2 regions of the Streptomyces sp. NPDC127097 genome follow, and region 2 is predicted to be linked to the other one. Evidence: predicted binding sites of a transcription regulator. Region 2 holds the regulator's gene; the other holds the start of a gene.
The links. The regulator HspR, encoded in region 2, represses chaperone genes until heat shock. The targets are predictions, from matches to a motif close to TTGAGNNNNNNNNNCTCAA.

Region 1 (3,204 bases), on a different contig from region 2:
CCGCTTCCATCCGCCCCCGGACCAGCTTCAGCGCCCACTCGGGATCGCCCAGGGCGCGGTCGAGTTCGGCAGGAGTGACACGTGCGTACTCTCCGATCATGCTCATGGACCCGACGTTAGGGCCGGCCACTGACAACGCCGGGTGCGCGGCGGGGCGGTGCCCGGCCGCGGCGGGCGGAACGGGCCGGGCGTGGCGAACGCCGGTGCGCGGCCGGGTCGTCGCCGCCCCGCCGGCGCCTGGGAGAATGGCGGCCCCTTCCCGGCACGGCCTCGTGCGGTGCCCGCCGACGCAGGAGTGCACCCACCTTGACCTCAGAGCGCGAGCCCTCGATTCCCGTCGCCGGCGACCTCGGCCTGACGTCCGACTGCGGCAGCTGCTTCGGGCTGTGCTGTGTCGCGCTGCCGTTCGCGGCCTCGGCGGACTTCGCCATCGACAAGGACGCCGGCCGGCCCTGCCCGAACCTTCAGCAGGACTTCCGCTGCGGCATCCACCACGAGCTGCGCCCGCGCGGCTTCACCGGCTGCACCGTCTTCGACTGCTTCGGCGCCGGGCAGAAGGTCTCCCAGGTCACCTTCGACGGACAGGACTGGCGACGGGCCCCGGGGACCGCCCGGCAGATGTTCGACGTCTTCCCCGTCATGCGGCAGCTGCACGAACTCCTCTGGTACCTGTCCGAGGCGCTGACCCGGCCGGCGGCCCGCCCGGTCCACGCCGAGCTGCGCGCCGCCCTGGAGGAGACCGAGCGCCTCACCCGCGGCGGCGCCGAGGAGCTGCTGGAGCTCGATGTGGCGGCCCACCGGGGCGAGGTCAACGCCCTGCTGCTGCGCACCAGCGAACTCGTCCGGGCCCAGGTCCCGGGCCGTAAGAAGGAACGGCGGGGCGCCGACCTCATGGGGGCCCGCCTCAAGGGCGCCAACCTCCGGGGCGCCAACCTCCGTGGGGCCTGTCTGATCGCCGCCGACCTCAAGGGCGCCGATCTGCGCACGGCGGACCTGATCGGCGCCGATCTGCGCGCCGCCGACCTCGCCGGCGCCGATCTCACCGGCGCGCTCTTCCTCACCCAGGCGCAGCTGAACGCGGCCGAGGGCGATGCCGCGACCGAGCTGCCGCAGAACCTGAGCCGGCCCGCCCACTGGTAGCGCGGCCCCGCGCCCCCACTGCCCCGCACCCCGGCCTGCCTCGTCCGGCCGTACCCGCCGTTGACCCACAGGAGCCCGGCCCCGCCCGCCCGACCGCCGGGGGCCCGGCCCGCCGGAACGGCAACTCCCCTGATCGCTCACAGCGAACGCCCCCGGGGGAACATCTCCGGGCCCGGCCGCATTGAGTGAGTACAGCTCAACTTGCTTGCCGAAGGGGAGATCATGGCTTCGACGTCCACATCGCTCACTCTGCCCGTGCTGCCCCTCGATGACGAGGTCGTGCTCCCCGGCATGGTGGTGCCCCTGGACCTGTCCGACGCGGACGTACGGGCAGCGGTGGAGGCCGCCCAGGCGGCCGCCTCCTCGGGGAACAAACCGCGGGTGCTGCTTGTGCCCCGCATCGACGGGAAGTACGCCGCGATCGGCACGCTCGGGCGGATCGAGCAGGTCGGGCGGCTGTCCGACGGCGATCCCGGCGCGCTGATCCGGGGCCTGGGCCGGGTGCGGATCGGTTCCGGCACCACCGGGCCCGGGGCCGCGCTCTGGGTGGAGGGCACCACCGTCGAGGAGCAGGTCCCCGATCCCCTGCCCGGTGCGGTGACCGAACTCGTCACGGAATACAAGGCGCTGGCCACCAGCTGGCTGCGCAAGCGCGGCGCCTGGCAGGTCGTCGACCGCGTCCAGCAGATCGAGGACGTGCCGACGCTCGCCGACAACTCCGGCTACTCACCGTTCCTGACCATCGAACAGAAGGTCCAGCTGCTGGAGACCGCCGACCCGGTCGCGCGGCTGAAGTACGCCACCGAGGTGCTGCGGGAACACCTCGCCGAGCAGGATGTCGCCGAGTCCATCGCCAAGGACGTCCAGGAAGGCGTCGACAAGCAGCAGCGGGAGTTCCTGCTGCGGCGGCAGCTGGAGGCGGTCCGCAAGGAGCTCGCCGAGCTCAACGGCGATCCGGAGGACGAGGGCGACGACTACCGCGCCCGCGTCGAGGCCGCCGATCTGCCCGAGGACGTCCGCAAGGCCGCCCTCAAGGAGGTCGACAAGCTGGAGCGGTCCAGCGACCAGAGCCCCGAGGGCTCCTGGATCCGCACCTGGCTGGACACCGTCCTCGAACTCCCGTGGAACGAACGGACCGAGGACGCCTACGACATCGCCGGCGCCAAGGAGGTCCTGGACGCCGACCACTCCGGCCTGGAGGACGTCAAGGAGCGGATCACCGAATACCTGGCCGTCCGCAAGCGGCGGGCCGAGCGCGGTCTCGGCCTGGTCGGCGGGCCCTCGAAGGGGGCAGCGGGCAAGGACGGTGGCGGGCGACGGGCCGGCGGGGCGGTGCTGGCGCTGGTCGGCCCGCCCGGTGTCGGCAAGACCTCGCTCGGGGAATCCGTCGCACGGGCCATGGGCCGGAAGTTCGTCCGGGTCGCGCTCGGCGGCGTCCGGGACGAGGCGGAGATCCGCGGCCATCGCCGTACGTATGTCGGCGCGCTGCCGGGCCGCATCGTCCGGGCCGTCAAGGAGGCCGGTTCCATGAACCCGGTCGTCCTCCTCGACGAGATCGACAAGGTGGGCTCCGACTTCCGGGGCGACCCGGCCGCCGCCCTCCTGGAGGTCCTGGACCCGGCGCAGAACCACACCTTCCGCGATCACTACCTGGAGGTCGAACTCGACCTCAGCGATGTGGTCTTCCTGGCCACCGCCAATGTCCTCGAAGCCATCCCCGAGCCGCTGCTCGACCGTATGGAGCTGGTCCGGCTGGACGGCTACACGGAGGACGAGAAGGTCGTCATCGCCCGGGACCATCTGCTGCCGCGCCAGCTGGAGCGGGCCGGTATGGAGCCCGGCGAGGTGACCCTGGAGGACGAGGCGCTGCGCAAGCTGGCGGGCGAATACACCCGCGAGGCGGGCGTACGGAATCTGGAGCGCGCGGTCGCCAGGCTGCTGCGCAAGGTCGCCGCACAGCACGAACTGGGCGAGCGGGAGCTGCCGTTCACGGTCGGCGTGGACCAGTTGCGCCCGCTGATCGGGCGGCCGCACCACACCCCCGAGTCGGCCCAGGACCCGGCC
Region 2 (3,204 bases):
CCCTGAGGGCTTCCGGGCCGAGCTGATCGAGGGGGAGATCATCGTGACGCCACCGACGGACGGGAACCACGAGCGTTTCTTCAGCCGGCTCACCAAACAGATCCTGGTGAAGTCCGCGACCGACATGGACGTCTCCGGCGGCAAGGGGCTCCTGCTGAACCCCGCCGACCGCAAGAACCACGTCATCCCCGATGCCACGTTCGCGCCCACCGAACTGGATGTGTTCCTGGATGCCGAGCCCTGGATGCCCAGCGACGGCGTCACCCTGGTCATGGAAGTGACATCGAGCAAGCCTGAGCACGACCGCGTCCGCAAGCGGCACTGCTACGCCCACGCCGGCATCCCGTTCTATCTGCTCGTGGACCGCGGCGAGGGCACGATCACGCTGTTCAGCGAGCCCACCGGGAACGACTACGCAGGGCACAACACCGTCCCCATCGGCAAGCCCGTCCCCCTCCCCGCCCCCTTCTCCTTCGACCTCGAAACCGCCGACTTCCTCTGAGTCCCGGGCGCCGAACTACTCTGGCCCCCATGGCCCATGACCTCAGCGCCCTCAGCCCGGAATACCTCGCCTTCTGGGGCGAGTATCTGATGCCGACCCTCACCACGCTGCGTACGGACGGGACGCCCCATGTCGTTCCCGTAGGCGTCACCTACGACGCCGGGCAGCGGATCGCGCGGATCATCACCCGCAAGGACAGTGCCAAGGTCAAGAACATCCTCGCCGCCGGGGCGGACGGTGCCACCGTCGCCGTGTGCCAGGTCGACAAGGGGCGCTGGGCGACGCTGGAGGGCCGGGCCCGGGTGCGTACGGACGCCGAGTCGGTGGCCGACGCGGTGCGCCGGTACGCCGAGCGGTACGGCCGGACGCCGACGCCCAACCCCGATCGCGTCATGATCGAGATCGCGGTGACCAAGGCGATGGGCCGGGCCTGAGCGCCGGCCCGACCGCCGCTCCCCCTCCGGCGCGCTGGCCGGAAACGGTCCCTCCGGATCCGCTCCGGGCCACCCACCTGGTACTCAAGAGCGACGGGAACCGAACAGCTCCGCGCAATCACGGACGACATCGGACCTGTCCCCTGCAAAAGACAGCAGCTGGAGGCCGTATGGCGTCGGCAGTGTGCAAGGTGACGACCGCTCCGCGCCGTCCGTCCCCCGCCCGGCCGCATCCGCACGCCGAGCTCTGCCCGCGCTGCGGCGGCCAGCTCGCCGTGAATCAGGACGGCTGGAAGATCTGCCACGCCTGCGGCTATGCCTCGCCGCCCGGTACAGCCCCTCCTCCACGGGCCGCTCGCGGGGGTATCGTCGCCCCCACAGTCGCCACGCCCCGGAGGGCACGATGAACTCGGTCCGAGTCACGGCGATCGCCTGCCTGATGCCGCTGTCCGAGCTGGACGAGGATCCGTTCCTGGTCGATGACCGCAGCCAGCACGACATGTGCAAGCAGTGGGCGGCGGCCCGTGACTACCACCTGACCTGCCAGCTCAGCCTGCACCAGCTGCGCGCCGACCACGGCGCGCTGTGGCGTGACGTCGAAGAGGGCCTGGTCGATGTGTTCGTGGCGCCCAACCGCCGGGCGCTGGAGAACGCCATCGCCGGTGCGGACGAGTTCACCGCACGGTGCGCCGCGGCCGGCGTCCGCCTGGAGACCGCCGACCTCGACGAGCCGGTCTACACCCTGGCGATGAAGTCGCAGGTGCACCGGCGGCTGTCGATGCCGACGGCCGGATACAACGGCTGCTGAGCGGACCGCGGCCGGGCGCCGCGATCGTACGGAAACGCGAGAAGGGCCGGGTCTCCCCGGCCCTTCTCGCGTTATGTGCCGGGCGTCGGCGCCCCGGCCGCGGCCGTCACTCCGGCCGCTTGTTGGGACGCCAGACCACCAGTGCGCTGGTCTGCTGCACATCCTGATACGGCACCAGATCGCGCCGATAGGAGGCGTGCACCGCCGCCTCCCGCTGCTGCATCGCGCTGGCCGCGCCCTCCAGGGCGCCCTGGAGCTCGACGACCCGCTGCTGGAGGGCCGTGACCTGGTTCTCCAGCTCGATGATGCGCTTGATGCCGGCGAGGTTGATGCCCTCGTCCTGGGACAACTGCTGGACCGTACGGAGCAGTTCGATGTCACGGGCCGAATAGCGGCGGCCCCGCCCGGCCGTGCGGTCGGGCGAGACCAGCCCCAGCCGGTCGTATTGCCGAAGGGTCTGCGGATGCAGGCCGGAGAGCTGAGCCGCGACGGAGATGACGTACACCGGCGACTCATCGGTCAGTTCATAGGGGTTACGACGCTGCCCGCCCCGGCTGTCCATCTCAAGCTCCCTTCGCGGCCTGGAACAGCTCCGCCCGCGGGTCCGGCCCCGCGGTCGCCTCGCGATAGGACTCCAGCGACTCCTTCGCCTTGTCGCTGAGGTCACCGGGGACCAGCACCTCTATGGTGACCAGCAGATCCCCCCGTGTGCCGTCCTTACGGGCCGCGCCCTTGCCACGGGCCCGCATGGTGCGCCCATTGGGCGTGCCGGCCGGCAGCTTCAGCGTCACCGGCGGACCGCCCAGTGTCGGCACCTTGACCTCCCCGCCGAGCGCGGCCTCCGGGAAGGTGACCGGCACGGTGATGGTGAGGTTGTCGCCCTTGCGGCCGAAGACCGGGTGGGCGTCGACATGCACGACCACGTACAGATCGCCCGCCGGGCCGCCCTGCTCGCCCGGGGCGCCCTTGCCGCGCAGCCTGATGCGCTGCCCGTCCGAGACGCCCGCGGGGATGCGGACCTGCATCGTCCGGGCACTGGTCGCCCGCCCGCTGCCCTTGCAGACCTCGCAGGCGTCCTGGGCGATCAGGCCCCGGCCCTTGCAGTCGGCGCACGGGTCGGTGAGCGAGAAGCCGCCGCCCGCGCCCCGGCTGACCTGGCCGGTGCCGACGCAGGTCGGGCAGACCCGCGGGGTGCCGTTCTTGTCGCCGGTGCCGGAACACGCCTTGCACGGCGCCTGGCTGGACATCCGCAGCGGGACCGTGGCCCCGTCGACCGCCTCGGTGAAGCTGAGCGTCACCTCGGACTCGATGTCCTGGCCCCGGCGCGCGTGGGTACGGGTACCGGCGCCGCCGCGGTTGAACAGGCCGCCGAAGACGTCCCCGAGCCCGCCGCCGAAACCTCCGCCGCCGCCCTGGCCCTGCGAGCCCCCGAAGAGGTCGCCCAGGTCGAAGTTGAAGCT

Region 1: lon (endopeptidase La) is a predicted target of HspR. The motif match lies at 1,322-1,340, and genes of this name have one in related genera.

Annotation. Positions count from the first base shown of each region.
Region 1 is NZ_JBHXFI010000030.1:63,719-66,922, reverse strand. It holds gene ACFWJW_RS22680 (YfbM family protein) at 1-106, opposite strand, end outside; gene ACFWJW_RS22675 (pentapeptide repeat-containing protein) at 307-1,140, shown strand; gene lon (endopeptidase La) at 1,363-3,204, shown strand, end outside.
Region 2 is NZ_JBHXFI010000022.1:13,994-17,197, forward strand. It holds gene ACFWJW_RS18520 (Uma2 family endonuclease) at 1-502, shown strand, start outside; gene ACFWJW_RS18525 (pyridoxamine 5'-phosphate oxidase family protein) at 532-936, shown strand; gene ACFWJW_RS18530 (hypothetical protein) at 1,340-1,744, shown strand; gene ACFWJW_RS18535 (heat shock protein transcriptional repressor HspR) at 1,851-2,306, opposite strand; gene dnaJ (molecular chaperone DnaJ) at 2,308-3,204, opposite strand, start outside.